Regions from separate parts of the Lysinibacillus sp. NPDC086135 genome, predicted to be linked through region 3. Evidence: riboswitches for the same ligand, from Rfam matches in the RefSeq annotation. Region 3 holds a riboswitch; each other region holds the start of a gene.

Region 1 (11,003 bases), on a different contig from region 3:
GGGGCAATGCTTAGCCCCTTGTGTGAAGGATATAGATGCAGAAATTTACCACAATATGATTGAGGATATGACAAAGTTTTTAAATGGTGGGGTTGAAGAAGTCAAAAAGGAGCTAGAGGTAAAAATGCTAGCGGCCGCAGAAAATTTAGAGTTTGAGCGTGCAAAGGAATTTCGTGATCAAATTGCACATATTGATACAGTCATGCAAAAGCAAAAAATCGTATCGAGTGATACAACTAATCGCGATGTATTTGGCTATGCCGTCGAGAAGGGCTGGATGTGTGTTCAAGTTTTCTTTGTTCGTCAAGGAAAGCTCATTGAGCGAGATGTCTCGATTTTCCCGATTTATCAAGAGGCAGAAGAGGAATTTTTGACGTTCGTTGGACGATTTTACGACAAGCTAGAGCACATTAAGCCTAAGGAGATTTTTATCCCACAAACCATTGATGCAGAAATTTTAACGGAATTACTAGAAGTTAAGGTACTAACACCAAAACGAGGGCAAAAAAAAGAGCTAGTTGAATTAGCGACAAAAAATGCTGAAATTGCGGTAGCGGCGAAGTTCCAGCTTATTGAACGTCAAGAAGAACGCACAATAGGAGCATGTGAGGCGCTCGGTGAAGCTATGGGCATTTCTGCACCTTTACGGATTGAGGCTTTCGATAATAGTCATATGCATGGGACAGATGCTGTATCTGCAATGGTTGTATTTATCGATGGAAAACCTGCAAAGAAGGAGTATCGAAAATACAAAACACGTACAGCTGCCAAGCATGATGATTACGGGGCGATGCAAGAAGTAATTCGCCGTCGATACACACGCGTATTAAAAGATGGTCTACCTTTACCGGATTTAGTACTAATAGATGGTGGCAAGGGGCAAATGGAAGTCGCGCGAGAAGTATTAGAGGATGAACTCGGCCTTGTCATTCCAATTGCTGGATTAGCAAAAGATGAAAAGCATAATACGTCACAGCTTCTATTTGGTGATCCAGCTGAAGTAATTGCGTTAAAGCGAACAAGCGATGGATTCTACTTACTACAACGAATACAGGACGAAGTACACCGCTTTGCTATTACCTTCTTACGACAGCAGCATGAGAAACATGCTATACAATCTGTCCTCGATAATATAGAGGGCATTGGTCCGAAGCGAAAACAACAATTACTCAAGCATTTTAGCTCTGTCAAAAAAATTCGCGAGGCAAGTGTGCAAGCATTACAGGAAGCAGGGATGCCTGCTAATCTTGCTAGCAATATTTATGATTATTTTCATCCAGAAGAAAACTCCCACCTCTAAAGGTGGTGGGATGAGTGCAGATGGAATTCCTTTTCAATGGGTGTATAAACACCTACTTAAAATAGAGGAACTCAGTCTAAAAACGCCACGTACTGTGGCAACGACTGAGTGACCAACATCTTGCTGTTGCGCTGCCGCTTCGCTTTCGCGCAAAAAATATCTGCTGGCCCAAAGCCTCCGAACTTAATTACGCCAAGGCAAAATTGATATTCAATAAGATACATTGTCAAAGGATTTGGCGTATGCTAAGGTTGTATATAACATAGCTTTTCAATATAGCAATGTTATATACTTTTTTAGTAGTTTCTATTTATTAAAATTGGGAATTTCTTCACTAAGGTTCAAATTAAATACGATCACTATTTAGTGATGATAGAGGTGCAAGGTTCAAGAGTAGTACATACGAGGACGAACAAGTCCGGTGAAAATGTATGAAAGGGGAACTTGCCGAAGTGGAGCATCGTTGTTTCCGATGCTGTGCTGGTTTTACATTTAAGAGATGTAAGACTGTCGATTCTAAACGTTTCGGAGAGCTATCACACATGCGCAAGTTACTTTATTGTACATGTTATAGGCAGCTTTCACGTTATGTGAGAGCTGCCTTTTTAGATTTTCTCGAAACAACATTTTTTCAAGGCTGTTAGGCGCTATTTGCTTTTGTAGGGATATTTTTGTGAAAAGCTGCAAAAGTATAGCTACTTTATAACCAGCGAAATGATTGAATACGAAGGAGAATGATAAAGATGGCGAGAGTTGTGATGAAATTTGGTGGTGCTGCATTCGCATCAACAGAGCACATTCAAAATGTTGCGAAAAAGGCGATTGCAGAAAAGGAAAGAGGTTTTGATGTTGTCGTTGTCACTACAGCTATGAGGGGTATGGCTAAAGAATTAGCAAAGATGGCTCGTGATTTATCAGACAATGCATCTAAGCGTGAACTAGACGCACTATTTTCAACAAGCTCACAACTTACAAGTACATTAGTGGCAATTGCTATACAGGAGAAAGGATATGATGCCGTGTCATTAACGGGCTGGCAGGCAGGCATTGAAACCGATGCTATGTATAGTAATGCCCGTATTGATGAGATAGATGCTAGACGAATAGAAGAGCATTTTGTACAGGGAAAAATCGTTATCGTTGCTGGGGAACAAGGTATCGATAATTCACGAAATATTACGACGTTAGGTAAAGGTGGCGCGGAAACGTCGGCTATAGCAATTGCAGCAAAATTGAATGCGGAGCGAGTAGATATTTACACGAATGTGGATGGCGTCTATACAGCTGATCCAAGTCATGTTGCTGGGGCACAAAAACTAAAAGAAATTTCCTATGATGAAATGCTAGAGCTATCAAACTTAGGGTCACAAGTTTTACACCCGCGAGCTGTAGAGTTAGCAAAGAAGTTTCAAATCCCAGTTATCATTCGCTCGAGCGAAATAGATACAGTAGGTACTTTATTGAAGGAGGAAGTTGAAATGGAAAAAAATTTAATTGTACGTGGTGTTGCCTACGAGTCAGACGTTATTCGCTTAACAGTTGGTTATGATGCTTATTCTAATGCTTCTTTAGCAAATATGTTCACAATCCTTGCAGAAAATCGCATAAACGTCGATATAATCGTACAAGCAATAATTGATGGTTTAAAGCCGACGGTATCATTTACTATTTTAAAAGAGGAGTTCGCTGAAGCATTACGTGTTCTAGAAGATAGTAAATTATCACTAGGGTTTAGTTTTGCTGATTTTGAAATTGGCTTAGCAAAGGTTTCTATTATTGGCTCGGGGATGGCATCTAATCCAGGGGTGGCTGCAAGGATGTTTGATCGTCTACGTCGTGAAAATATCCCTGTAAAAATGGTAAGTACTTCTGAAATAAAAGTGTCAGTTGTTGTACCTCAGGACGAAATGATTCGTGCAGCAAATGCATTACATGATGAATTTAATTTATTTCAGGAAGTGTCTTTTGTACCGAAAGCGTAGCGACAGGTATAGAAGTCTCTCAGGTGAGATGAATGCGGTTTTAAGTCACTTTTTAGCGGGGCGTGGATAGAGCAGCCAAAACGACGGGTAGAAATACGAAAGTGACAGAATGCAAGGGATAATTGAACAAGCGCTTTACATATAATATTGAAAAGGATGTGGCAGTAAAAGGCACATCTTTTTTTGTTCACATCAATTTAATATTTTATCCAATTCTATTGTTATATAATAAAATGTGACATGTTTTACCAAGGGGAAGGTGGAAGTTTGTATGGGGTTATTCGGTTTATTTCAAAAGCCAATGGATGAAAGTGTTGAGATGCACAACGATTTAGAAATACAAATATTAAAAAAGCGAATTCTGGAATTGGAACTTGAGCAGGAAAGCATTGATGTGAAAAATGCGATTTTAGATTTTGTACTAGCGCATATGGAGTTAATTAATTTTCAAACGGCTTTAAAAGTTCAAAATGTCTCTACGAGTGTAGGGGATATTTCAGCAATGAGTGAAGAAATGTCGTCAAATACAGAGGAGATGCTTGCGGTTGAGCAAAATGTTAATGCAAACATTCAAGAAATAAAACAGCATTCATTACTACTTGTAGAAGAAATGGAATCATCCATTTCAAAAGGTGAAATGGTTCAGGAGTTGTTGGCCAAAGGAGCTCATTCAACAGAGCAGCTGAAGAATGAAATGACCAAAATAGATGATATTGGTAAGGGTGTAACCGGGATTGCCGATCAAACACAACTTTTATCCTTAAATGCCTCTATTGAAGCCGCACGTGCTGGTGAGCATGGAAATGGCTTTAATGTTGTCGCGATGGAGGTAGGGAAGTTAGCCAACAGTTCGAAAGGTTCATTGCAAGAAATGACAAAGATTTGATCAGTCATTGATAAGAAATTACATAATACAATAACAAATATTAATCAAGTCGAACATTATTTAACTGACTTTTTAAGTATCATGAAGGACAATATTGCTAATCTGACTATAACAAGTAGAAATATTGAAGAAGCAGCACATGGTATTCATCAAATAACAGCTGCATCAGAAGAAAATGTAATAGCTGTAGGTCGTTTAGCGGAAACAACGACGGAATTATCACTTACTAGTGATTTCTCAGATCTAATACAAAATCAAGTATCTGAAATGTTAAAAGCTATTGCACCGACAATCAGAAAGCCATCAGAGCAAACGGTAGTTAGCCAATTGGCAGCAAGGTTAATGGATCATGCTAGCTTTTTACGAAATGCTATTCAAAAGGCTGGTCAAAAAGAAACGATAAAAACGCATCATCAATGTATGTTTGGAAAATGGTATTACGGGCATTTCGAGGAATACCAGAACTTACCAGAATATCGTCATATTGAACAACCACATGAATTAGTACATATGGCCGCCCAAAAATTAGTGAATGAACTGTCAATTAATAACATAGAAGAAATGATTCAACACTCACTTAATATTTTGGAGGCATTTATTTCGTTCATAGATGTACTTTTAAAAAAAAGACATGCTCAATTATCAATATAAAAAGGATTCGTGAGCATAACGAGAGATTGATTTCCGTTCCGACAGTGCACCTTCCTGGGGGCGTCCGATGAGCTGCTTCGCTTGTCGCATCTATGACGCTAATCCAAGGAGTTGCCTAGTCTCCGCGGTGAATAACTTCTATATTATATATAAAAAGGATTGCCATCCATAAATTAGGGGTGGCAATCCTTTTCGTTTTATTCTGTAGGAACGGTGTTCATGATTCTTTCTTTAACGTCCCATTTTACTGTGAACGTAACATTTTGTTGCTTTTCACGTTTTTCATCATAGCATTCTGTTAAATAACCTTTTGCTTGCTGGATTTGCTCAGCTATAAATCCTGCTTCAAGTCTAAAGCTACGAAGACCGATTTGTAACAGTTCTGGATCATTTGTCAACTGGAATATGCGTCCATCCTTCGACTCTTTGATAAGCTCTAAATTACCCCAACAGGCATCTGCGAAAAATGCGATAAGTTCATCTTGACTTGTACATGGGAACTTCCGAGCTAGATCTTTTCCTGCCCAGTAAAGTACATCACCTTCGTGTTTACCAAGAATGGAAGATAAAATATAATCGCGAATTATCTCATAGCCAAAAGCTGAGATTGTAGGAGATGAAGTGTTTAACATTGAAAGCCTTCTTTCTTAGAATTTTCTTAAAATTCGACACTGATAAAGTAAAGATAGATTTTTCGAGAAAAAACGATGCGTCATGTACTAGATTGCTTCTTTAATAAGGACTATGAAAAACTTTAAGTTGCCTTGACGCTCGTAGCTCTTGAGAGTACAATAAACATGTCATAATATTGTACCATGATGAAATACACAGTCAATGAAGTATCAGTTACAAAATGATGACTTCTTTAGTTGTGCTATTTTAAGTACTAAGGGGGGTAACAGTCTTGTCGAAAGATCGAGAGTTTTTATGGCGTCGCTTACATTCTCTACTTGGTATCATTCCAGTAGGTCTGTTTTTAACGATGCACCTGTTCATTAACTTTACAGCAACAGGCGGAGCAGAAAGTTACAACGCAGCTACCGCTAATATGGAAAAGATTCCATTCCTTATCCTAGTTGAATGGATTGTCATCTATATTCCATTAATGTTCCACGCATTTTATGGTGTCTACATTGCATTCACTGCTACACCAAATACAGGACGTTTCAGCACATACCGTAACTGGATGTTCTCATTACAACGTTTCACGGGTGTATTCTTAGTGATCTTCATTGCATGGCATATTTTCCAAACTCGTATTCAAAAAGCACTTGGTACAGAAGTTGATTACGACATGATGGCAAATATCGTTTCTAATCCATTCATGCTTGGATTCTACATTGTTGGTATTATATCAGCAACTTTCCACTTATCTAACGGTTTATGGGCATTCTTAGTAAGCTGGGGTATTACACAATCTCCTCAGTCTCAAAAGATTGCTACTTATGTAACAAACATTATTTTCGTAATTCTAAGTGTAGTTGGTGTGGCTGCTATTTTAGCTTTTGCTTAATGTAATAGAAGCTACTATAGAGCATATGGCAATCATTGCAATTTTTTAAGAGGAGTGAGAAATAATCATGGCGAAAAGCAAAATAATTGTTGTCGGCGGCGGTCTTGCTGGTCTGATGGCAACGATTAAAGCAGCTGAAGTTGGTACTGAAGTTGATTTATTCTCATTAGTTCCTGTAAAACGCTCACACTCTGTATGTGCGCAGGGCGGAATTAATGGTGCGGTAAATACAAAAGGTGAAGGGGATTCTCCTTGGATTCACTTCGATGATACAGTATACGGTGGGGACTTCTTAGCGAACCAACCACCAGTTAAGGGTATGTGTGATGCAGCCCCTGGTATTATTCATTTAATGGACCGTATGGGTGTAATGTTCAACCGTACACCAGAAGGTCTTCTTGATTTCCGTCGTTTCGGTGGTACTTTAATGCACCGTACAGCCTTCTCGGGTGCAACAACGGGTCAACAATTACTATACGCACTAGACGAGCAAGTTCGTTCTCACGAAGTAGCTGGTTTAGTGAACAAATATGAGCACTGGGAATTCCTTGGTGCAGTAGTCGATCCTGACGGCGTTTGTCGTGGTATCGTAGCGCAAGATATGCGTACAGAAGAAATTAAATCATTCCGTGCAGATGCTGTTATTATGGCGACTGGTGGCCCTGGTATTATCTTCGGTAAAACAACAAACTCTGTAATTAATACAGGTTCTGCTGCTTCTATCGTTTACCAACAAGGTGCTTCTTACGCGAATGGTGAGTTCATTCAAATTCACCCAACAGCTATTCCTGGAGATGACAAAAACCGTCTAATGTCAGAATCAGCTCGTGGTGAAGGTGGCCGTATTTGGACTTATAAAGACGGTAAACCATGGTACTTCTTAGAAGAGAAATACCCAGCATATGGTAACTTAGTACCACGTGATATTGCTACACGTGAAATTTTCGACGTTTGTGTGAACCAAAAACTAGGTATTAACGGTGAAAACATGGTATACCTAGATCTTTCTCATAAAGATCCACATGAATTAGATGTAAAACTTGGTGGTATTATTGAAATCTACGAAAAATTCGTAGGTGATGATCCACGTAAATTACCAATGAAAATTTTCCCAGCAGTTCACTACTCAATGGGTGGATTATGGGTTGACTACAACCAAATGACTGAAATTCCTGGTTTATTTGCAGCAGGTGAATGTGATTATTCTCAACATGGTGCAAACCGTCTTGGTGCGAACTCATTATTATCTGCTATTTATGGTGGTATGGTTGCTGGTCCAAACGCAGTAGACTATGTTAAACATCTTAAAAAGCATGCGGAAGATCTTCCACAAGAAATCTATGATGCACGCGTTCAAGAAGAACAAGCTAAGTGGGATGCTGTCATGAAAATGGACGGCACAGAAAACGCTTACTTACTTCATAAAGAGCTTGGTGAAATGATGACAGCTACTATGACAGTAGTACGTTACAACGACCAACTTCAAGATACATTGAATAAACTTGATGAATTCCAAAAACGTTGGGAAAACATTAACATCAACGATACACAAAAATGGAGTAACCAAGGTGCTCACTTTACGCGTCAGTTGAAAAATATGATTTACCTTGCGAAAGTAATGACAAAAGGTGCATTATTACGTAACGAATCTCGTGGTGCACACTATAAGCCAGATTTCCCGAACCGTGATGATGAGCAGTTCTTAAAAACTACTATGGCGAAATTTGATCCAACTACTGGTGATCCAATTATCACGTACCAAGAAGTCGACGTTTCATTAATTCCACCACGTAAACGTGATTACTCTGCGAAAGGAGACTAAGAATTATGAATATCGCAGCTAATACTGGAAGAATGGTCAAAATTGAAATTTTACGTCAAGATACAAAAGGCGGCAATGGCTACTGGCAAAAATTCCAAGTGCCTTACCGTCATGGTATGAACGTAATTTCTATTTTAATGGAAATTCAAAAAAATCCTGTTACTGAAAATGGTGAAAACACTACTCCAGTAGCATGGGATATGAACTGTCTTGAAGAAGTTTGTGGTGCATGTTCAATGGTTATCAATGGCCGCCCACGTCAATCATGTTCAACTCTTGTTGACCAATTGACTGAGCCAATTAAAATTGAGCCTATGAAAACTTTCCCAGTTATTCGTGACTTACAAGTTGACCGTGAACGTATGTTCAATGCACTTAAAAAAGTTAAAGCATGGGTTCCAATCGATGGTACTTATGATTTAGGTGAAGGTCCACGTATGCCAGAAGGTAAACGTCAATGGGCTTATGAATTATCTAAATGTATGACTTGTGGTGTATGTATGGAAGCATGTCCAAACGTGTCTGAAAAAGCTTCATTCATCGGACCAGCACCATTATCACAAGTACGTCTATTCAACACTCACCCAACTGGTGCAATGATTAAAGACGAACGTTTAAATGCAATCATGGGTGATGGAGGCCTTGCAAACTGCGGTAACTCACAAAACTGTGTAGCTGCTTGTCCAAAAGGTATTCCTTTAACAACATCTATCGCATCATTAAACCGTGCAACTACAGTGCAAATGTTCCGTAACTTCTTCGGTTCTGACCACTACGTTGACTAATAGTACAAGCTTTACTCCCAAACTCCCTTACACTGAATGTGTGAGGGAGTTTTTTTCTATGAAAAATAAAAAATAATTTTGTAGAATAAAACTTAATCCAACTCGCCATTAAAGTTTCGTACAATAGGGAGTTCGGATAGGGGCATTTTCAAGAAAGAGTAATAAACTAAATATGATGTCTTCATTACAGCATAAAAAGATCGAATTACGCAAGAAGGGTGTACAGAAAGTGAGTTTTAACGAGTGAAAATGTGAATTTTCTATGATAATATAGTGTTTTCCTTTATAATGAATCTATATTCATTTATGACTTGCTAATTCCATTTGTTGTTTTGGGAAGAAGCGAATGAAAACTAGGGGGATGGCTAAGATGAAAGCAAATTATATCGGAGATTATCAGGAATGGGCAAAGGATTTTGCATTTTTTATTGAGGTTCGTGTACGTTTTTCAGAAACGGATATGTACGGTCATATGAACAATACAGTTAGCTTTACATATTTTGAACAAGCACGAATTGATTATTTTCGTCATTTAGATGTTCTAATGCCATCAGCAATTGATGAACATGTAGAGGGTATTCCGATTGTAGCCGACTTACAGTGTGATTACGTGAAACAGGTTTTCTTTGATGATGTGCTAAGAATCTATACGAAAGTAGCGACAGTAGGGAACTCATCATTGGATATTCATTACTTAGCGAAAAACCAGCATGATGAAGTTTGCTTTACGGGTCGTGGTACGGTAGTGCAAATGAACCCTCGAACTGGCAAGAGTGTACCATTATCTGAAAAAGAAAAAACTCACTTAGCAAGCTTGGTGTTCCTATAGTATTGGTAACGGATTGCGAAAAAGCCCTATCGAGGAAAGAAGTATAAACAATGATCTTGACGATTGAAATTGCATTTTTACGGCTCATCCCATCACAAAAGGTTGTGGATGACATTTGTTTAATGTATGCAATATTAAGTTGATTGGAGTGGAGACTGGGCGACTCCTTGGGGATCAGCGTCTCATCGGACGGCCCGCAGGAAAGCGCCCAGTCGGAACGGAAATCAACCACTCGATATGGTGATGATCCACTTTTACATAAAATTCATTAATGAGTGGAAGTAATTTCCGAATTTTTTTAGGAAACACGAGATATTCATGAAAATAGCCGTCACCGCTCCTCATTCCTTAACATAAGTTACAATACGTGCGGGGGAGGAGGGTGTAACTGAAAATGAATGGCTCTCATCATCGTTCTCTTTTAACGAACCGAGAACGTGAAATATTTGCGCTTTTATTAGCTGAAAAAACAACGAGGGATATTGCAGAGCAACTTGGTATTAGTGAAAAAACAGTGCGAAATCACATTTCCAATACAATTCAAAAGTTAGGTGTAACGAATCGATCTCAGGCGTTAATTGAGCTGTTACGCTTAGAAGAATTTAAATTAGACTAATTGGACACTTGCTATTTCAGAAAAAAAACGACAAAATAGAACTATTCAACGTATTTTTAGGAGTGGAATAGTTATATGTCGGATGAAGTAACAAAGCACTCACCTGAAACCGTTGCTACGGTTGAAAAGGAATTACGCTATATAGCGGCGATTGTGAAGCAAAAGGGAAGAGAGATTGTTTCACAATATGCGATTACGCCGCCACAATTTGTTGCATTACAGTGGTTAGAAGAGCTTGGAGATATTACAATTGGCGACCTGTCAAATCGATTATACTTAGCTTTTAGTACAACAACAGATCTAGTGGACCGAATGGAGAAAAATGAATTAGTCAAGCGAATGCGTGACGAAAACGACCGTCGTGTCGTTGTTGTTCATCTTCTCGAGAAGGGCGAACGCATTATTCAAGAGGTTATTGAAAAAAGACAGCAATATTTGCAAGAGAAGCTTGTTGGTTTTAATGAACAAGAAGTCGCGCAATTATCAAGCTATTTAGAAAAACTACATGTACACATGAAACAGGATTGAGGCGGAAAGTATGAATGCCCCGATAGGCGTTATTGATTCAGGAGTAGGCGGTTTAACCGTAGCAAAAGAAATAATGAAGCTATTACCAAAC
Region 2 (11,003 bases), on a different contig from region 3:
GTCGTATCATCGGCCGAAATGATGCTGAAAAAAAACGTATATTCCGTTTTGAATTTATTGATATTATCATCGCGATGATTGTCGCAGGCGCTATCAATATGAGTATGCTTATTATTGCTGCAGCAGTATTCCATACTCAAGGCGTAGTAGTTGAAGACTTAGATATCGCTTATAACGGATTAAAAGCAGCGCTTGGTCCGATGGCGGCCGTGTCCTTTGGCCTTGGGCTTCTTATTGCGGGTCTTGCTAGCTCTTCAGTTGGTACACTCGCAGGTGACGTTGTGATGCAAGGCTTCATTAGAAAGAAAATCCCACTCTATTTACGCCGTGCTATTACAATGCTACCTCCTCTGGTGATCATTGCATCCGGCGTTAATGCAACATATGCGCTTGTCCTAAGCCAGGTTATTTTATCCTTTGGTATTGCATTTGCTCTTGTACCACTTGTGATGTTTACAAGTAAACGTACCATCATGGGAAGCCTCGTCAACCATCGTATTACAACTATATTAGGATGGATTGTCGTGGTGATTGTAGTCGTTTTAAATCTTTATTTATTATGGCAAACGGTATTTGTTTAATAAAATGCCAGACACAAAGACCTTCATTTGGTTTTGTGTCTGGCATTTTTACATGTAAAGGGCCTTTTCAGAACGTGGGGTGATTTCCGTTCCAACTGGACGCTTTGTTGTTGCTGCCGCTTCGTTTCACTGCGCTTTCGCACAGTTAAAACATTGTTGCTGCCGCTTCGTTTCACTGCGCTTTCGCTACAGAAAATAATTGCTGAAAGAAAGTTAAATATCTATCTTCTCTATGTTTCGGAATGATAAATAGGCCACGCTTATACCGATAATAGCTAACGTGATTGGGATGAAAATAATATCATACAAACTGAAGTTACCCGTATTTGATGAAACAACCGATACAATTAATATAGATGATACAATCGTTGCCGGAACAGAGTATTTTTTCATACCAAAATACAATGGTATTAATGCGATGCATGATGCTGCAACTGCATTCATGATCACAACGGGAATTCGTTGTATTATGAAAGAGAACGACAATGTATCTGAAAGCAGTTGGAAACTCTCACTAACAGTACAAAAAACCGCTGTTATAAAAATAGTCGATAAAATAATTGCACAAAAAGTAAAAAGAACAACAATGGCTAGCTTTGAAACAATTAATTTTTTTCTACTTAATGGATACATAAATGCTACAGTGATGGTTTTATATTTGAATTCTCCAATAATGAATTTGGCGATTAACACACTAGCAAAAATAATAAACACTGCTCTTACACCAGAATCTATAAAGCCAAATGCCGCCTGATAATTTCTGAGATCTTGATCCCCTTCTACTTTAGCAATAAATATAAGCATAAATATAACACCTAGTAATATAAAATTTGCAAAAACAGCTTTTTTTATATATGAACCAATATGATATTTTTTCATTTCTAGACGCATTAAATTAAGCACTAACTACACCTCCATTGATTAACTTCAAGAAATAATCCTCTAATGAGCTTGTTTTTTTGCTAATGCCCTCAATTTCAATATCATGCTCAATCAATGTTTTAGATAGCACCTTTTGTGAAGCAGTCGAATCATAAATTCGAATGCAATTGTCATCCATTAGTTTGAAATTAGTAATATTTAATTTACTTTCTATAATAAAGGCAGCCTTTTGCCCATTATTGACAATCACTTCAATATAATCTGTTTGACTACGATTGACAGCGTCCATTGAAACTTCCTTAATCAATCTTCCATCTTTAATAACCCCAACTGTATCTGCCAATTGTTCAATTTCACCCAAAATATGACTAGAGATAATAATCGTAATTCCATACTCTTTACAAAGCATCTTGAATAGTTCTCGAAGCTCTTTAATGCCAACTGGATCTAGTCCATTAATCGGCTCGTCTAAAATAAGTAATTCCGGCTTAGTAATAATTGCACGCGCAATACCCAACCGTTGTTTCATTCCAAGAGAAAAGTCTTTTACACGCTTATTCTCCGTATTTGTTAATTTTACTAAATCTAGAACATGCGCAATCTCTTTCTTGTCATAATAGCCCATATATTCGCAATGTAATTCTAAGGTCTCCTTTGCTGTTAAATGTTCATAAAAAATCGGGTATTCAATAATCGTTCCCATCCTTTTCAGCACGTCGAATGAGCGGTCCATTAATTTTTCACCAAAGATTTCAATATCTCCACTCGTTGGCTTCGAAAGGTTTGTTAGCATTTTCATAACTGTCGTTTTTCCGGCCCCATTCGGACCTAAAAAACCGTATATCTCTCCCTTTTTCACATGCATAGTCACAGCAGAAACGACTTCTTTTCCTTCAAACACCTTCGTAAGCTGATTTGTTTTCACAATATATGTCATGTAGATCTCTCCCTTAAATTTAGCTATCCTTATTATAAAAAATGAAACTCTCTAATTTATTACTTGATTCTTACAAATTTCTTAAGCGCAGAAAAAAAGCCTGTAAAGCTATAAAATTGCCCTACAAGCATGACTGCTCAATATGTCATTCGTTTTAAAGAAACTGTAAAAATGGTCTTCTCATATGGGGTACTAGAAAGCTGGATGGAACCCTCCATTAATTCTACAAGACGTTTTGTAATGGTTAAGCCAAGGCCACTCCCTTGGAAGGATTTATTTCTGGAATCCTCAAGTGTATACATTCTCTCAAAAACATTATCAATATGATATTCGTCGATCCCCTGCCCACGATCCCAGACATCGATAAAAATATTTGTATCATCATTTCTTACTGTGAGCCCAATGATGTTTCCTACTGCCCCATAGGCAACTGCATTTGACAGTAAATTATTCAAAACCCTATCTAGCGCTTCTTCATTGCCATGTGCATATGCGGATATCCCTGGTATTGCTATATCGATTTCTAGTCCCATAGATGTGATCATATCGTAAAATGATAAAATATTTTTGCGGCAAATTTCACTTACATTAATTTTCGTCATTGGATAATCTGTATCTCCTGCCTCCAATTTTGCCAGGTCAAAAAATGTATGGATTATTTTCAATACTTCCAATGTTTTCGAATGAACGCCAGTGAGCAACCGTTGCCGCTCCTCTTCATTAAGTGATTGCTTAAGCTTAAGCATTTCCGTATAACCTAATACAACTGTTAAAGGCGTTTTAAGATCATGGGAAATATTAGACAACATCTTTTTCATAGAGCTTTCCATTTTTCGATGTGTCGCCAGTACTTTTTGGTTGTGGTCTAGCAACGCATTCATCGCAATTAATAGCTGCTGTAATTCATGATTAGCTGTCGATACTAAAATCTTCTCGCTCGATTGTTCATTAATGATTGCTTGCAGTTTTTGATGCATGTATTGAATCATAGCGTTCTGTTGTTTTTTTGCTCTCACCTGAAAAATAATAATACCTACAAGTAACACAATCATCAGTAATAGTAATATCATCATCTGTTTATCCTTCAAATTTATAGCCGATTCCCCAAAGTGTTTTAATATATAGAGGATTGGATGGATTGTCTTCAATTTTTTCGCGTAATCTTCTTATATGTACATTAATAATATTTTCATCCCCATAGTAAGCATCATTCCAAATCAATTGATAAATTTGCTGCTTTGTAAAAACTCGGTTACGATTTGTCACGAATAATTTTAAGATGCCAAATTCCTTTGATGTGAGCTTTATTTGCTGTCCATCCTTCTCAACTGAAAAATTAACAAGGTCAATCGATAAGTTGGCTATCTCGACAATATCTTTCTTCTCCTCTACTTGACTGGAGTATTTTGTAGCTCTACGAATTGCGGCCTTAACACGTGCCGAAAATTCCAGCATCGAAAATGGCTTCGCGATATAATCATCTGCCCCTAATCCTAATCCTAACGCTTTATCGACATCACTATCCTTGGCTGACATAATGATAATTGGAAGTGATGCTTGCTCTCGTATAATCTTTAAAACTTCTAATCCATTAAGTTTCGGAATCATAATATCCAAGATCACTAAATCAAAAGAATTATTTAAACAATTTTGTAATGCTTCTTCTCCATTTTCTGCAGAGGTGACAAGGAATCCCTCCATCGTTAAATAGTTTTCCACCATTTCACGAATAGCATCGTCATCTTCTACTAGTAAAATATGCTTTTGCACTATCATGCACCTCTTCCTAACATAAAGTAGTCTATATATGACTTGCCATTTCTATGTATCATCACCACAACGAGGGGTTGATTTCCGTTCTGGCTGGCGCTTTTGTTGCTGTCGCTTCGCTTTCGCACAGAAAAAACATTTGTTGCTGTCGCACAGATAACATTCGCTACGCTCCAGGGTCTCATCTGTGACGCTAATCCCAAAGGAGTCGTCCAGCCTCCACTCCATTTTATAACAAATTTATTACCCAAAATTTGGCGATGTGTTATTTATCTATCAGTTTACCATATTAAGGTTGTGCACCAAAAGTGGGGGACGATTTGAGAAACTAAAGTTCTCGCCAGTAATGTTATCTGAAGACCTTTAAAATACATAATTTGTAATACCGTCTATTAATTGGTATGTTTTCGGTAATAATCAAAATTAATTTAGAAAGGGCTGAAGAAATGACTTTTAGAAGGAATTACGGGTTTTTTTCTATAATATTTTGTATTATCGGGTTGTTATTGTTTTATGCTAGTTCATTAAGTGCAAATGGCATTTTCGGGATTTACTTTTATTTAGGTGCTCTACTTTGGGTAATGTGTATATATTTTGGGATATCTGGAATTCGAACAAAACAAACAGGTATTTCTAAATATTTAGGATTACTCATCATTTTACTTGTTCTTGTCATCTACGGATCGATGATTGCAATTATGGGGATAAGAGGTTTTGGCGCTTAAAGATTAATCGTTCACTTGGTGTATTTTGATTGTACGTCTAGAATTACAAATTTATTATTTAACTAAAAAAATTGCCCTGCAAGTCATTTTCTATGACTCACAGGACAGTTTTATTTTTTATTGTTCGACTTTTAAATCACAATGCTCTAATGGAAGCATTTTTGTTTTATGCTTAATTTTATAGCCCAACCATAACAGTAAAAACAGTGGAATACCGATATATGAGACAAGGACTCCGTACCAATCTATTGTTTCACCCATAAAGGCACTGTAGTTTTGTCCAATAACAACAATCATACAAACCGTAAAGGCAAATAGCGGGCCGAATGGGAATAGCCTTGCTTTATACGGCAATAATTTCGGATCTAAGCCTTGTACCTCGAATGCTCGACGGAAACGGTAATGGCTAAATGCAATACCTAACCAGGCAATGAAGCCAGACATCCCTGAAGCATTTAGAAGCCACATATAGACTACACCATCACCAAAGAATGAAGCTAAAAATGCTAGGCAGCCTATAGCTAAAGTCGCCAGTAATGCGTAAATCGGGATACCTCGACGGCTTAGTTTAGTGAAAATTTTCGGTGCATGTCCATCTACCGCTAATTGCCAAAGCATACGTGACGATGCGTAAAGCCCTGAATTCCCTGCTGACAGCATTGCCGTTAGAATGATTGCATTCATCAATGATGCAGCAAAGGCAATTCCTAAACGATCGAACACCAGTGTAAATGGTGAAACAGCAATATCTTCTGATAATAAACGTGCGTCTGTAAAGGGAATCAGCATCCCAATTGCAGCAATCGCTAAAATATAGAATAAAAGAATTCGCCAGAAAACAGACTTAACGGCTTTCGGAATATTTTTACCAGGGTCATCCGTTTCACCTGCTGTTATTCCAAGTAACTCTGTCCCTTGGAACGAGAATCCAGCAGCTAAGAAAATACCAAATGTAGCAAGGAGACCTCCGTGGAATGGTCCATCACTAATGAAGAAATTCGTAAAGCCTACAGGAGCTTGTCCTCCTAAAATACCAAAAATCATAAAAAAACTGATGATAATAAAAATGATTACTGTTACAACTTTTATCATTGCAAACCAATATTCACTCTCACCATAGCTTTTTACCGATAATAGATTGAACGTTAAAACTACAGCAATAAATAAAACAGTCCAAAGTGCTGATGAGCTATCTGGGAACCAATATTTCATAATTAATGAGACTGCAGAAATTTCCGCTGCAATTGTAATTGCCCAGTTGTACCAGTAGTTCCAACCAAGTGCAAAACCTAAAGCTGGATCTACAAATTTTGTAGCATACGTACTAAAAGAGCCTGATGATGGCATATAAGCTGCCATTTCTCCTAAGCTCGTCATTAGAAAATACACCATGATACCGATTAATGCATAAGCGAGTAGTGCACCACCAGGGCCTGCTTGCGCAATGGCACCACCACTAGCTAAAAACAGTCCTGTACCGATTGTACCGCCTAATGAAATCATTGTAATATGACGGCTTTTTAATTCTTTTTTCAGCTTCGGTGCTTTATGACCGAGCTGATTGACTTTTATTTCACTCACGATATAGCTTCCTTCCTTTTTTAAGAGGCGAAAAAAATGCCATCACATGAACGTTGCTGTGATGGCTAAGTAAATCCTCTGTTCCTTCAAAATGATAGCTCAACACGTTGTTCAAACGTGACAGTTCTGTTCCTTTCGGAGACAGCCCCAGCATAAGGTTTTCAAGTCCCCTCACACTTCGGCAGTATTTCCTTTCAGCTAATTTCTCTAATGCTTGTCATTTCCATTAACATACTCTTAAATACCGCGACCTCTACCTCAATACAAACATGAGGCATTAAATATTAAATTTATGATGGATATTATTTTAACATACGACCTATGGCATTTCAATATATCGATTAATATTCTATATTTTACGAATTTTCCACTATTTTTATTTGTATGATAAAGTGGTATAGTGATTCAATCAAATTGTTCTACCCAGGGGGGATTTATTTGACTACTCATGAACATACCGATACTTATCCTAGCAGAAAAATTAACTGGAAAGGCACAACCTTATTACTCGTTATCGGAGTAATTTGTATTGCCTCGACATTACGGATGCCGCTAACAGTTGTTGGACCAATTATTTCCTTTATTCGTGAAGACCTCGGCATATCCAATATACTAGCAGGCTTTCTAACAACGATCCCATTGCTAGCATTTGCAATCATTTCACCATTCGCTCCAGTTGTCGCACGTAAAGTTGGATTAGAATTAACATTATTTTTATCAACTGTTCTTTTAGGGGGAGGGATTGTACTACGCTCCCTTGGCACAACTAGTTTACTCGTATTTGGTACGATGCTAATTGGTATAGCCATTTCATTCGGTAATGTACTAATTCCAGGATTACTTAAATTGAAATTTCCCTATCACGTAGGTTTACTTATGGCATTTTTCACAATGTCGATGAATTTGACGGCTGGACTCGGTGCTGGCATTAGCTATCCTGTTGCCAATTCATCACTTGGTTGGCAAGGTGCACTGGCAATCTCACTTGTTCTTGTGGTGTTAACCATTGTAATTTGGATTCCACAGTTGAAATTTAATAAGCCTGAACCGACTGTTAAGACTACGAAAGAACGTACAGCATTATGGAAATCACCTGTTTCTTGGGCAGTGGCGGGAGCTATGGGATTTCAGTCATTATTATTCTACACAACTGCCGCTTGGATTCCTGAAATATATATATCACAAGGCTTAGCTGCAGATCGTGCAGGCTGGATGTTTTCCATCATGCAATTTTCACAAGTTCCAATGGCTTTAGCTGTGCCTATTTTCGCTAGTAAAATGACATCTCAACGTCCTCTCGTATTAATGTTTACGGTATTTTACTTAGTTGGCTTTATCGGAGTAGTGATGGAATGGACAAGCCTCGCTGTACTGTGGATGGTGCTACTAGGCTTAGCAGGGGGAGCTTCATTCTCATTAGCGATGATGTTCTTTACACTACGTACCCGTACAGCTTTTGAGGCAGCCGATTTATCAGGTTTTGCACAATCATTAGGATATTTATTAGCCGCAATCGGCCCAATCTTATTTGGTTATTTGCATGATTTATTTGGTGGCTGGAATATCGCTGGTTGGTTATTTGTTATCGTAGTATTGATACTTTTCTTATGTTCATTCAAGGCTTCTAAAAATGAATATGTAAATTAAAAAAGGCAGCTCATGATCTTATTCCAGCGGATGTTTAGACACCCGCTGAAATAGATCAATTATGCCTCGGCATAATTGCGTCCGGAATCGGCTTTGTGCTTGCACAAAGAACTCCTTTCCGATTCCGTGACATCCGCCGGAGGCTTTAACTTCTTACAGCGGATGTTTGGACACCCGCTGTAAGAAGTTAAAGTGAGCTGCCTTTCTCTACTAATAAGGTGGTTTCTGATAAAAATAGTTCGGTGTATTGTAAACATTAACATAAGGTTTATGGTAAATATGAGTTGTAGCTGGTGAAAGAGGTGGAATCAGCCACGTCCAATTGCCTGTAACCTCACGATCCACTGCTGCTTCTGTTTCTTCAAACAATTTAAATTGCTGTGCAGCTGTATGATGATCTACAATGCTCACACCATCGTCTTTAAAGGAATGTAGAACGGCAATATTCAGCTCAACTAATGCTCGATCACGCCATAGAGAAGCCTGTTTGGTTGTATCAAGGTTGAAAATTTCTGCTATAGCGGGCAGCATATTATAACGCTCATGATCTGCTAAATTACGTGCCCCAATTTCTGTACCCATATACCAACCATTGAATGGGGCTGTCTCAAAATCGATACCTGCCATTTGGAAGCGCATGCTCGAAATAATCGGCACTGCATACCATTTTAATCCTAGCTTCTCTACTTGAGGAGATTCAGGATGACGAATCGGTACCTCTAGTACATATTCGCCAGGGATAGTAAACACTTGTGGTTCCCTTCCATCCACCTGTACAACGAGCGGAAGCACGTCAAATGCTGTTCCCTTACCTTGCCAGCCAAATGACTCACATACTTTTGTAAACTCAACAGAATGTGGATCACCAACGATTCCAGATTCCGTTTCATAGCCAGCATAACGGATTAGCTGATGATTCCATACACGAACTCGCCCCGGTGCAAAAATCGTTATTGTTGGACGAATTTTCCCATCATTCGTTGCATATTGAATATGCTCAAGCAATGCGTTGAAAATATCCTCTTCTTTTGAGATATCTCGGGCATCAACAACATGCAGCGATTGCCAAAACAATCGACCAATACACTTATTACTATTGCGCCATGCTACTCGTGCGCCAAAGATTAATTCTTCCGTTGTCGGTATATATTCGCCTGCTGTTTTAATTTGCTGTAATTTATTTTCTAGCCATGTTTTAGACTCATTTTGCTCTACTAGATAAAGTTCTAAAAACCGCTGTACTTCATGTAAATTCATATTGAATTCCTCCATCTACCCTCATATTAGAGGAATGGAACTATAATCACCACGAAAAAATCTGCTAGAAAACATACATATTTTATATATGAAATACTTTGTTCAATATTTTATATCCTTTCTTCCATGTTTCTAAAACTAAAATTATTTATGGATTAGGGTTCCTATTTTGAGTAGACATTATAAAAATTAGGGGAAATTATAGAGGAAAAAACTATAGAGTATAGATTTGCTATTATAACGTTTTTTTATTCCGAAGTAGGTAATACACGAGACATTTTCAGCCACATTTGCAATTTTGTTTATCATTGTTACTACCTTCGCAGTATTAACGAATGGTGATCTTTGTTTGTCAGTATAGTTGGCATAAAAAAAGCATGTTGCACAAACGTGCAACATGCTTGATGACCCGTACGGGATTCGAACCCGTGTTACCGCCGTGAAAGGGCGGTGTCTTAACCACTTGACCAACGGGCCTTGGCTCCGAAGGCAGGACTCGAACCTGCGACAACCTGATTAACAGTCAGGTGCTACTACCAACTGAGCTACTTCGGAATAATGGTGGGCCTAAATGGACTCGAACCATCGACCTCACGCTTATCAGGCGTGCGCTCTAACCAGCTGAGCTATAGGCCCATTATTTTTTGGAGCGGGTGATGAGAATCGAACTCACGACATCAGCTTGGAAGGCTGAGGTTTTACCATTAAACTACACCCGCAGATGGTGGGTCAGGACGGAATCGAACCGCCGACACTTAGAGCTTCAATCTAATGCTCTACCAACTGAGCTACTGACCCGGAAAAATGGAGGAGGTAGAGGGATTCGAACCCCCGCGCGGTGTTACCCGCCTGTCGGTTTTCAAGACCGATCCCTTCAGCCAGACTTGGGTATACCTCCGGAAAATATATAAATGGTGGAGCCTAGCGGGATCGAACCGCTGACCTCCTGCGTGCAAGGCAGGCGCTCTCCCAGCTGAGCTAAGGCCCCAACAATCAGGAAAGATGGTCGGAATGACAGGATTCGAACCTACGACCCCTTGGTCCCAAACCAAGTGCTCTACCAAGCTGAGCTACATTCCGATACTATTAGGCTTTTTTGGCGCGCCCGACAGGAGTCGAACCCATAACCTTCTGATCCGTAGTCAGACGCTCTATCCAATTGAGCTACGGGCGCATAATTTTTATAAAAACATGATGAGCCATGAAGGACTCGAACCTTCGACCCTCTGATTAAAAGTCAGATGCTCTACCAACTGAGCTAATGGCTCATATTAATATTAAGAAATGAATGGCTGGGGTACTAGGATTCGAACCTAGGCATGACGGAATCAAAATCCGTTGCCTTACCGCTTGGCTATACCCCAATTATTAAATGGGGCGACTGATGGGAATCGAACCCACGAATGCCGGAACCACAATCCGGTGCGTTAACCACTTCGCCACAATCGCCACTATATGTAATCACAGCAGTGTTTGATAACGAGTACCTCGAAACCTGGCAGGGGCAGTAGGAATCGAACCCACACCAAAGGTTTTGGAGACCTCTATTCTACCGTTGAACTATGCCCCTATTAAATAAAACTGGTGGAGGGGGACGGATTCGAACCGCCGAACCCTAAGGAG
Region 3 (11,003 bases):
GCCTTATCTAAAATAGCTACTTACACCATTCCACTGTTCTCATGCCAACCTTTATGAGTGATTTCATCATTTTTATCCATTTAATGAGATGTTGCCTGCTGGACAACTCTTAATTGGACTTTCTAGCACTGCATTTTCTAATACGTATTGGGTTCTCATTCCTCTTTTTATCTATGCTTTATTTAGTTGCTACCGCTTTTAAAAGTAATTGTTTGTTATGATCAGACATTACACGCCATTCTTTAACCGTTACTTTCATTTGCCCTCACATCCTTTCGAATTTTCGCTTCCAAACACTGTATGCAAGTGAGAGCGTATGTAAGACACTTCCACGTCGATTTATCATTCAAATCCCAAAGTTCATGCGATACATCCATCGGGTTTCTTGTCATAATAAAAAGCCACAACTCATAATGAGTATGACTTTGAAGTCCCGATTATAATTCTTCTAAATAGATTGTAACTATGATACTTCTTGGACTGTAAGTAAAAGCTCTTTCACTCACTGCCCTGTAATTATCATCCATATTAACTACATCACCAACGTTCGGAATCAGAGCTGATAGAGAGTTGTTGATGTCATACGTCATAATTATATCTCCGTTTTGTTCACAAAAGCTGATTGTAATCTGTTCTAAATTTTCTCTCATATTTGGCACCACCTTCCACACTAATCATAGAATATAGGGAACCGAATGTCATCACAAGAAATATAAAGCACAATAAAAAGCCACAATAAATTAGATGTGACTTGATATCAATATTTTATTTTGTCGTTAATGTCTCAATGGTTTTACTGTTATTACAGATAAGACATTTAGCTTTAAATTTTATACTCGTTGAAAGTAATTGCAACTTACTTATGTCGCTACTCAATTTTTCTATTTCAACTAAACCTTCACTTTGCAAAAACCTAATTTCCAACTCAAGTTTTTTTAATGACTTTTGAATTAATTCTATATCTTCTTTGTATTTCTCTAACATGATTTTAGTATCAATGAGTTCAATCTTATTGTTTGTGTTTTTTTGCATATGGTAGACTCTCCCTTTTTACCTATGAAGTCATCTTTATGGCGCAATCTTTGTTACATGAGAAATTGAAAAACACCTAAGTACATGAAAAAATTTTAACAATTGGATTTAATTAACACTATTATAAAGTTGTTTAACATATTTAACAATGTTATTTTTCATTCAATTGAAAATCAATTATGGCTCAGCAAAATTGTTGCTGTCGCTTCGCTTTCGCACAGAAAACTTTTGTTGCTGTCGCTACAGAAAAACCATGCGTCCGGGTTCGGCTTTGTGCTTGTATAAGAAGCTCCTTTCCGGTTTCCGTGAAGGTACTAGCCCAAAGGTAGGTGGGATGTTTCGACAGAACAATTAATGCATTTCCAGTCTAATGAATGACTTAAAATCGGCGTGTATCACTACTCGATATGTAAGCGTATTTTGAGAATAAAATCTCGAATACGCTTATTAATTTTATAAAATAATTTTAACGCCATGACGAGAATCAACAACAGACGAAAAAACAATACTAATGTTTAACCATTAAGAGAGAAAAAATTGACTAACAACATGTGAAGTAATTCGCGAATTACTATAATTTTGAATACAATATATATAATGAAATCGATTACTCCAAATAGGCCCTTTATTACCTACCCGAGTAATAGATGAAACAACAATGTCGGACATTTTGTTTGACTTCTTTTTCGTTTGTCCCCTTTTCTTCCTAATAAAGCAAAGGATTTTCTTGTTCTTAAGTAATATCATTGAGAAACTTTACAAATAGCAGTAAAATTTATGTAAGGATTATTATTTCATTGAAACTTTATGTCGATTATTTCGTATAAGAATATAGACATATTTAAATGCTAGGAGGAAGAAACATGCTCAGTGTCGGACAGTTTTTCTCTAGACATACCGCTAGCTTCTTAATTTCTCTCACAACTGTTTCTATCACAGCAATTGCGGCAAGTCCAGGATACTTCCTTGGTGGTATATTGTTTGCTGGAACATACGCGTCGAGTACTGCGTTATTGAAATATAGACAGAAAAAGAAATTCATGCAAATAGCAGGTATAACAAAAGAAGAATACAAACATATTGAATCACAACTTACAGCAGCCAATAAAAATATTCAAACATTAAGTCAAAACTACTTACGTGTACGTTCAGTTTCTGCATTTAAGCAATTACTTGAAATGACACGTATTTCAAAAAATATCGTGAAAGTAGTTAAAACAGATCCACGAAAATTTTATAATGTTGAAGAATTTTTTTATGCACATCTCCCTTCCGCTGTCGAATTAACGGATAAATATACGATGTTATCGAGACAGCCTGTGAAGGATAAGGAAATCCAAATTACATTATCGAAAACAAGAGAAACACTTACAGATTTAAATGATACGATTCAAATTGATTTAAAGGATGCGCTTTCCAACGATATTGACCATCTTCAAATGGAAATAGAATTTGCGAATCGTTCAAATATAAGACGAAAAGAACAATTGGAGTGGCGAGGCGATGATAAATGACAGCAAATGATCACGCATTTCAACTAAATACAATACAAGGTCTTTCCCCACTTGTACAATCTTATTTAGAAACAACTCCAAATAATGAGGCGATGGCGACGTATGATACGCTATCGCCTCTTGCACAAAGTCGTGCACTTCTATACGCTAGTCAGCTTGACCTGACAAACTTCGAGTCAGTCCTGTCTTTAGGGCAAGATTCACAGCGATCGCTTTCCCAATTTGCTGATCGAATGCTTGCACAAGTCAAACAAAAAGATGTCACAAAAATTGGCCAAATGTTAGACTCATTAATGCAAACGTTAGACCGTGTAGACCCTAACGCATTAGAACCAAAAAAGCAGTCCTTTTTTAAAAAAATGTTTGGTAAAATTGAGCCTACTGTTAAGCAAACATTAACGGAGTTTGAACGTATAAGTATCCAGGTAGAACGAATTGGTGTTCAACTTGAACGTGCACAGCTTCAAATGATAAGAGATGTGGAAATGCTAGAAGGACTTTATGCACATAATAGAGGATTCTTCGAGGAGTTAGCGACCGCTATTGCAGCAGGACAAATGAAGAAGCAGCAAGCCATTGAAGTTGAGCTTCCTGAAAAAGTGACTAGTGTACAAGCAACGAAACAGCCACTAGCTATCCAACAACTTAATGATTTTGCCGCTCAAATTGAACGTCTAGATCAACGTATTTATGACTTACAAGTATCGCAGCAAGTTGCCTTACAAACTGCACCACAAATACGCATGATTCAGCAGTCTAATCAAACATTAGCGGAAAAAATTGAATTTTCCATCGTGACGCTCATTCCATTGTGGAAAAATCAGTTGGCCATGATGTTATCTATGCATATGGATCATCACTACGCGCAGCTAGAGGAAAGATTATCTCGTACAAATGATCGATTTACGAGCCCTTCCTTTGAACAGCAAGTATCGAAATTCAAAGAAACACAACATGAGCTGAAGACAGCTATTAAAGATGTCTTTGCCCTTCATACAGCTACAGAACAGGAAAAACAGCAATTACAGGATGTAGCTGAATTAAAAACCTTTAAGAAGGAATGATTCCCTTTTTCCAACAAAGAAGGGTGGCTCAGAAAAATCTGAACCACCCTTTGAATTTTATTCGAAATAATCTTTATAGTAGCCACCGATATTACCAGTGTTATCGATAATAAAAATGAATTCTTCTGTTTCATTTTTCACATCATATTGTTTCCCTACTGTTAATACGTTTGAAACTAAATATTTTGATGCATTAGTATGCTTACAAGTAACTGTGCGTACTGTCTGAGCATCTTTCCATTTTAAATGTAACATAATCTCTCTACCTCTCTTTACTAGCACGAAGCTAATGTCTACTGCTTATTTTATAATATTTTTGAACTTTTGTGGAGAAAAAAACCATAGAAGATCATATTTTCTTCATAACTATCGTTATTTAACCATATCCATAATAAAAATTTTTACTTCGAGGTGTTACTATGAGCTTTGGTGGTGTACCGCAATGGTTTTTTATCCTAGCCGTTGCCTTTGCAATTTGCTTTATATTATACGCAGAATGGAATTCTAGAAAATAAGTGAGCCCATTCATTTGGACTCACTTTTTGTTATTGTAACCGATCGTTATTTTAATGTTCGTTTTAAAAACTCTTTTGTCCGTTCATGTTGAGGGTTTACTAATACCTGTGATGGTGGTCCTTCCTCTACAATTACACCTTTATCCATAAATACGACGCGATCCGCTACTTCTTTGGCAAATTCCATTTCATGTGTAACAATTAACATCGTATTCCCAGCATCCGCTAGTTGACGCATTACCTTCAACACTTCACCGACCATCTCTGGATCCAGTGCTGATGTCGGTTCATCAAACAACATTACATCTGGGCTCATTGACAATGCTCGTGCAATCGCTACACGCTGTTTTTGACCGCCAGATAGTTGTCTTGGCTTCGCATTAACATATTGATCCATACCAACAATTTGCAAATATTTTAAAGCAACTTCCTCTGCTTCTACCTTTGAACGCTTTAATACTTTCATTTGACCAACTGTACAATTTTGTAGCACATTATGGTTGTTGAATAAGTTAAATTGCTGGAATACCATACCTAAATGTGTACGGTATTCTTGGATATTATGCTTTTCGTCTAAAATGTTTTCACCTTTGTAAATAATTTGACCACCACTTGGAGTTTCCAGTAAATTAATGCAGCGTAGTAGTGTTGATTTACCAGAACCGGAAGAACCGATTAAGCAGACAACCTCACCCTTTTCTACTTGGAAATTAACATCCTTTAACACTTGGTTACGTCCAAATGATTTACTTAAATGCTCTATTTTAATAACTGTCATCTGTTCGTCCCCCTATTTTGCTTCTTTCTGTTCTTTTCGGTATGCATCTGGTCCATCTAGTCGTTTTTCAATATACAGTAATATTCTTGATGCTGTGAATGTCATAATGAAATAAAGGACGCAAGCTACAAAGAAGGATTCAAAATAGCGGAAGTTATTACCTGCAATCGATTTTGTTTGGAAGTATAATTCCGTAACCCCAATAACGTTTAATACGGCTGTATCTTTAATATTCATAATTAATTGATTACCTGTTGCAGGCAATATATTTCGTGCAACTTGCGGTAATACAACATGTAGCATAATTTGAAAATGGTTCATACCAATGGCCGATGCGGCCTCGTACTGCCCTTTATCAATGGATACAATACCACCACGTACAATTTCAGCCATATAAGCACCTGTGTTTAATGAAACAACTAAAATACCTGCCGTAATAAAGTGCATATCAATGCCGAATGCCATATCTAACCCGTAAAATACAACCATCGCTTGTACAATCATTGGTGTACCACGGAAAAATTCGACATAGCATGTTAGTATAAAATTAATGAGCTTTAAGCTATAGAACTTTACACCTTTTTTACGATCCTTTATGGTATGCATAATTCCGATGAAAAATCCGATAAGTGCACCAATAATTGTACTACTAATAGAAATAAGTAATGTATAATACGTACCTCGTAAAAACATTTGCCAGTTGTTCTCAACAATAGAAATAATCCATTCAAAACTCATGATGTTCCTCCTAACTACGTCGTGTTGCTTGTTCGTTACAGTATCGTGTCTTTTCTGGAGCCTTTGTTTCTTTTATTTTATGAAACATTTAGCAAAGACATTATTATTATTTTGAGAGATTCTTATTGTATAAATTGTAATGATATGGCACGGACTAATAGATAGCCCGTGCCATCATGTTATTGGGCTGCTGGTTGTTGGTGAATGGCTTCTTCCATAATTTTTTGGCGATCAGCTTCAGAAATACCTTTTAAGACTTCATTTATTTTTTCAAGATCTGCATCGCCTTTACGTAAACCAACTGCAATGGATGTATTTGAAATATCTGTATCGAAGCCCTTTTCAAACTTCACATACGTGAACTTATCATTTGCAGCAGCAGCAGAAATACCTTCTGGACGTTCTGCTACATAGCCGTCAATTTTTCCAGCTTCTAATGCAACACGCATCGCCGGGAAATTATCCATTGCAGTTTGTTTTTTTACATCTTTGATTTGATCGATGACATTGTAGTTCGATGTATTTAATTGTGATGTAATTTTAGCACCAGAAAAATCTTGGATAGAAGCTGCTTTTTCATATTTACTGCCTTTTTTTATGACCATAACAAAATCAGATGTATAGTAGTTTTCAGTGAAATCAACTGTTTGCTTACGCTCTTTAGTAGGTGACATACCAGCAATGATTGCATCAATTTTATTGGATTGTAACGCTGGTACTAAGCCATCCCATTCCAATTTAACGATAACTAATTCTTTTCCTAAGCCCTCAGCGATTTTTTTCGCCATTTGCACATCATAACCACCGGCATATTCTGCATTATCCGCAATTTTTACTGCACCATTTGCATCATCCTGCTGTGTCCAGTTAAACGGAGCATAACCTGCTTCCATCCCAACACGAAATTGGCCACCGCCTTCTTCCGTATTCGTCTTGTTGCCGTCATTACTAGATGACGTCGTAGCCTTTTTGTCACCAGCACCACAAGCTGCTAGCAAAATTACAGTCATGACAGTCAACATTAATACTAACAATTGTCTTTTCATGTAACATTCCCCTTTTCTGTAAAAAAATAAGACAACTGTACCAAAAAAGACCTAAGTACTGAACTTAGGTCTTACTTTTTTTAACAGTTGCCCAAATCCTCACTATAATTCCATCATTTCGAGATAGCACAACCTAGTAAACCTGGAAAATAATTTACTAGGACAGTCCTGCACTTATTCACTGCAGACCCAGTATAAAAGTACGAGCTCCTTTTATACTTCGGCGATAGTTCCTTCTCCATTGCGTCTTCGCTTGCTTGAACTCAACAATGAACTAATAAATACCGCGCCTCTACCTCACAATAATTAAAAGTGAGGTTTGTATATTTAATTGATATTAAGATACTACTATAAAGTTAATAAGTTCGTCAAGATAATTTTATTACTTTTCTGACTAATTACAATATTAGGGTTTTTCATTCCTTTAAATGCCTTTTACTCCTTTGAAAAGGGTGAAAATCATTAAGACTGCCGCTTTGCCGAAAGAGTCTCCGTCGCTATCAATGCTATCCGTCACCTTGGTTCTTCTATCCGTCGATTCAGCTCTGCTATCCATCGCTTCCTCAAAAAAGAAAAAAACCCTGCAAACATTGTTCGCAGGGCTTTATAAACTCAGGAATTAAGAATTTAATAATAAATCTTCTGGGTTTTCAAGTAGTTCTTTAACAGTTTTAAGGAAGCCTACAGAATCTTTACCATCGATAATACGGTGGTCATAAGAAAGTGCTAAGTACATCATTGGGCGAATTTCTACTTCACCATTCACTTCAACTGGACGTTTTTTGATAGTATGCATACCAAGGATACCAGCTTGTGTACCATTCATGATAGGTGTAGACATTAATGAACCGAATACGCCTCCATTTGTAATTGTGAATGAGCCACCTTGAAGATCTGCTAAACCTAATTTCTTGTCGCGTGCTTTTTTCGCTAGGTCTGCAATTGAATCTTCAATTTCAGCAAAGTTTTTGCGGTCAGCGTCACGTACAACTGGTACTACTAAACCTTCTTCTGTTGATACAGCTACACCGATATCAAAGAAGTTGTTTAAGTGAATTTCATCACCAAAGATTTGTGCGTTAACATATGGGTATTTTTTAAGTGCTGCAACTACAGCTTTTGTGAAGAATGACATGAAACCAAGTTTAGAGCCAGTTGACTCGAAGAATTGGTCTTTTTTACGAGAACGTAAAGCCATAACGTTTGTCATATCTACTTCGTTGAATGTAGTTAACATTGCTGTAGATTGTTTTACTTCAAGTAAGCGTTTTGCAATTGTTTGGCGACGACGGCTCATTTTTTCAATTGTTACACGTGACTCATCTACAGCTGCAACTGCTTTAGGTGCTGCTGGAGATGCTTGTGGTGCTGCTACTGGAGCTGTACCATGAGCTGCTACGTCTTGTACACGTACACGGCCTTGTGGATCTACTGGAGATACAGCAGCAAGGTCAATACCTTTTTCGCGAGCTAGTTTACGAGCTGCAGGAGATGCGATTACACGCTCACCAGTAGTTTCTTCTACAACTGGAGCTGCTGCAACAGGAGCAGGTGCCGCTTGTGGCGCTGTTGGAGCTGGAGCTGCTGCAACTGGTGCCGCTGGAGCAGGTGCTGCACCTTCGCCAGCTTCTACTACTGCGATGACTTGACCAACAAGTACCGTATCGCCTTCTTCAGCTAAAATTTGAGTTAAAACTCCCGCTTCTTCAGAAATGATTTCAGCGTTTACTTTGTCTGTTTCAAGTTCAACGATGAATTCACCTTTTTCAACGCGATCGCCCACTTTTTTTACCCATTGTGCGATACTACCTTCTGTAATCGATTCTGCTAATTCAGGGACTTTAATTTCAGCCACTTTCATTTCCTCCTTTAATTAACGTGCATTATGCACATAAAAGGGCTACTGCCTTAGCAAGTAGCCCGGCTCTCAAAAATTAATATGTTATTATTATTTAACCTTTACAGGCTCAGCAACTGCTTCTTCTACAAGTGCGGCTTGAGCTGCTTTATGAGAATCTGCATCACCTTCAGAAGTCGAGCTCATTGCAGGACGGCCTACATAACGTAGCTTTTTACCTTCTGAAAGGTCGTGTAATGTTTCTAACGCATAATTCCAAGAACCTTGGTTTTTAGGTTCTTCTTGTACCCAAACGATTTCTTTTACATTAGGATACTTAGCAATAATACCAGCAACTTGCTCTTTTGGGAATGGGTAAAGTTGTTCTACACGAGTAATGTGTAGGTGATCGAAGCCTTCACCGTCTTTAATACGGTCTGCAATGTCGATCATGACTTTACCTGAACCTAAAACAATGCGCTCTACAGCTTCTGGTTTTGAACCAAGGCCTGGTTGCTCAATTACTTCTTGGAATGAACCATTTGCTAATTGATCAGCATTCGCTGCAGCTAATGGGTGACGAAGTAAGTACTTAGGTGATACAACCACAAGTGGACGAACGCCTTCTGTACCTAATAATGCTGCTTGACGACGTAATAAGTGGTAGTAGTTACCTGCGTTTGAGCAGTTTGCTACGAACCAGTTATTTTCAGCTGACATTTGTAAGAAACGTTCCATACGGCTTGAAGAGTGTTCTGGACCTTGACCTTCATAACCATGTGGTAAAAGAATGACTAAACCAGATTTTTGACCCCATTTAGCACGTGCACCTGAAATAAAGTTATCGAACATAACTTGTGCCATGTTAGCGAAGTCACCAAATTGTGCTTCCCAAACTGATAGTACATGGTCATTTTCTATATTGTAACCATATTCAAAGCCCACTACCCCTGCTTCTGTCAGTGGAGAGTTGTGTACTGTAAATGATGCATTTGCACCTGAAATATGGTGAAGTGGCGTGAATAATTTACCATTGTTTTTGTCATGTAACACTAAGTGACGTTGAGAGAACGTACCACGTTGTGCATCTTGACCTGTAAAACGTACTGGTGTGCCATCTTGAATAATTGTTGCATAAGCTAGAGTTTCTGCATGACCCCAGTCAATTTTTGCAGAAGCAAATGCATCACGGCGTTTTTCTAAAATTTTACCAAGTTTTTTCTGTGGTTCAAAGTTATCTTCAAACACTAAAAGCTCTTCGTTAATTTTTCCTAGACGTTCCGCACCAACTGCTGTATCAATTTGTGGGAATTCTACTTTTAATTCTTCAGGCATTTCTATATGCTTGTGTTCATCTTTATCTGCCATTTCTTTCACATGATCATAAGCTGCTTGCATTTCTGCATAGATAGCTTGATCTAATGCTGCAACTTCATCAGCAGAAACTACACCCTCAGCTGCTAATTGAGCACCGTATATAGCACGAACTGGCTCATGATTAGAAACTAATTTATATGTTTCAGGGTTTGTTACAGTTGGATCATCAGTTTCATTGTGACCATGACGACGGTAACCGATTAGGTCAACGATGATATCTTTACCGAATTTTTGACGGTAGCTAGCTGCGAAACGACCTACTAGTGCTACAGACTCAGGGCTATCTGCATTCACATGCACAACTGGTACTTCGTAACCTTTTGCAGGGTCAGAAGAGTAAACAGATGAGCGAGAATCTTGTAGTTCAGTTGTAAATCCAATCATGTTGTTAGCAATGATGTGGACTGTACCACCAGTAGTGAACCCTTCAGTTTTTGCGAAGTTTAATACTTCTGTTACGATACCTTGACCTGGAAACGCAGCGTCACCGTGCACAAGAATACCTAATCCTTTTGTGCGGTTATGAACAGCTTGCCCTGGTTTAGAAGTGTCATCTTGTGCTGCACGAGCAGTACCTAAAACAACCGGATTTCCTACTTCTAAGTGAGATGGGTTGTAAGCAAGCTTAACATTAAGACCAGATTCACGCATATATGAAGCACCCATGTGGTACTTAACATCGCCAGTCCAACCTTTAGTAATTTCAAGGCGACCATTTTCTGGCATAAATAACTCATTTGATACGTGTGCAAAGTCAGAGAACATCATATCGTATGGTTTATTTAAAATGTGTGTTAATACATTTAAACGACCACGGTGAGCCATACCAATACGTACTTTTTCTACGTTATTTGCTTCAGCTGTTTTTAAAATTTCATCAAATAGAATAATTTGAGTATCTAAACCTTCACCAGAGAAACGCTTTTGACCTACAAACGTTTTATGAATAAACTTCTCGAAGTTTTCAACACGAGTTAAACGATCTAATAAAGCTTTTTTCTCATTAGAAGCTAATGCTTGTTTGAATGAACCTGTTTCAATTTGTGCTTGAATCCAATCACGTTCTTCTGTTGCTACTACGTGATTATATTCAAATGCTACT

What was found. Region 3 has a riboswitch for lysine ahead of ACIPKN_RS03205 (transporter substrate-binding domain-containing protein). Riboswitches for the same ligand answer to the same signal wherever they lie in the genome.
Region 1: another riboswitch for lysine. It lies ahead of ACIPKN_RS00985 (aspartate kinase); the one in region 3 lies ahead of ACIPKN_RS03205 (transporter substrate-binding domain-containing protein).
Region 2: another riboswitch for lysine. It lies ahead of ACIPKN_RS25415 (amino acid permease); the one in region 3 lies ahead of ACIPKN_RS03205 (transporter substrate-binding domain-containing protein).

Annotation. Positions count from the first base shown of each region.
Region 1 is NZ_JBIVCA010000001.1:220,552-231,554, forward strand. Features, by position in the region: gene uvrC (excinuclease ABC subunit UvrC) at 1-1,300, shown strand, start outside; lysine riboswitch at 1,666-1,844, shown strand; gene ACIPKN_RS00985 (aspartate kinase) at 2,044-3,282, shown strand; gene ACIPKN_RS00990 (methyl-accepting chemotaxis protein) at 3,554-4,168, shown strand; gene ACIPKN_RS00995 (CZB domain-containing protein) at 4,250-4,819, shown strand; gene ACIPKN_RS01000 (YslB family protein) at 5,017-5,451, opposite strand; gene ACIPKN_RS01005 (succinate dehydrogenase cytochrome b558 subunit) at 5,724-6,332, shown strand; gene sdhA (succinate dehydrogenase flavoprotein subunit) at 6,400-8,154, shown strand; gene sdhB (succinate dehydrogenase iron-sulfur subunit) at 8,160-8,939, shown strand; gene ACIPKN_RS01020 (acyl-CoA thioesterase) at 9,310-9,768, shown strand; gene ACIPKN_RS01025 (helix-turn-helix domain-containing protein) at 10,163-10,384, shown strand; gene ACIPKN_RS01030 (MarR family winged helix-turn-helix transcriptional regulator) at 10,460-10,912, shown strand; gene racE (glutamate racemase) at 10,923-11,003, shown strand, end outside.
Region 2 is NZ_JBIVCA010000031.1:27,652-38,654, forward strand. Features, by position in the region: gene ACIPKN_RS25385 (Nramp family divalent metal transporter) at 1-581, shown strand, start outside; gene ACIPKN_RS25390 (ABC transporter permease) at 795-1,484, opposite strand; gene ACIPKN_RS25395 (ABC transporter ATP-binding protein) at 1,477-2,400, opposite strand; gene ACIPKN_RS25400 (sensor histidine kinase) at 2,538-3,473, opposite strand; gene ACIPKN_RS25405 (response regulator transcription factor) at 3,478-4,170, opposite strand; gene ACIPKN_RS25410 (hypothetical protein) at 4,617-4,895, shown strand; gene ACIPKN_RS25415 (amino acid permease) at 5,013-6,476, opposite strand; lysine riboswitch at 6,564-6,740, opposite strand; gene ACIPKN_RS25420 (CynX/NimT family MFS transporter) at 6,915-8,123, shown strand; gene ACIPKN_RS25425 (nitric oxide synthase oxygenase) at 8,334-9,380, opposite strand; tRNA gene ACIPKN_RS25430 (tRNA-Glu) at 9,786-9,857, opposite strand; tRNA gene ACIPKN_RS25435 (tRNA-Asn) at 9,859-9,935, opposite strand; tRNA gene ACIPKN_RS25440 (tRNA-Ile) at 9,940-10,016, opposite strand; tRNA gene ACIPKN_RS25445 (tRNA-Gly) at 10,026-10,099, opposite strand; tRNA gene ACIPKN_RS25450 (tRNA-Phe) at 10,103-10,178, opposite strand; tRNA gene ACIPKN_RS25455 (tRNA-Ser) at 10,186-10,278, opposite strand; tRNA gene ACIPKN_RS25460 (tRNA-Ala) at 10,293-10,368, opposite strand; tRNA gene ACIPKN_RS25465 (tRNA-Pro) at 10,384-10,460, opposite strand; tRNA gene ACIPKN_RS25470 (tRNA-Arg) at 10,478-10,554, opposite strand; tRNA gene ACIPKN_RS25475 (tRNA-Lys) at 10,576-10,648, opposite strand; tRNA gene ACIPKN_RS25480 (tRNA-Gln) at 10,670-10,744, opposite strand; tRNA gene ACIPKN_RS25485 (tRNA-His) at 10,754-10,829, opposite strand; tRNA gene ACIPKN_RS25490 (tRNA-Trp) at 10,877-10,950, opposite strand; tRNA gene ACIPKN_RS25495 (tRNA-Tyr) at 10,963-11,003, opposite strand, start outside.
Region 3 is NZ_JBIVCA010000002.1:60,935-71,937, forward strand. Features, by position in the region: gene ACIPKN_RS03170 (hypothetical protein) at 438-650, opposite strand; gene ACIPKN_RS03175 (hypothetical protein) at 766-1,032, opposite strand; gene ACIPKN_RS03180 (5-bromo-4-chloroindolyl phosphate hydrolysis family protein) at 1,896-2,546, shown strand; gene ACIPKN_RS03185 (toxic anion resistance protein) at 2,543-3,610, shown strand; gene ACIPKN_RS03190 (DUF6501 family protein) at 3,668-3,865, opposite strand; gene ACIPKN_RS03195 (amino acid ABC transporter ATP-binding protein) at 4,172-4,903, opposite strand; gene ACIPKN_RS03200 (amino acid ABC transporter permease) at 4,916-5,641, opposite strand; gene ACIPKN_RS03205 (transporter substrate-binding domain-containing protein) at 5,821-6,687, opposite strand; lysine riboswitch at 6,804-6,990, opposite strand; gene odhB (2-oxoglutarate dehydrogenase complex dihydrolipoyllysine-residue succinyltransferase) at 7,307-8,542, opposite strand; gene ACIPKN_RS03215 (2-oxoglutarate dehydrogenase E1 component) at 8,636-11,003, opposite strand, start outside.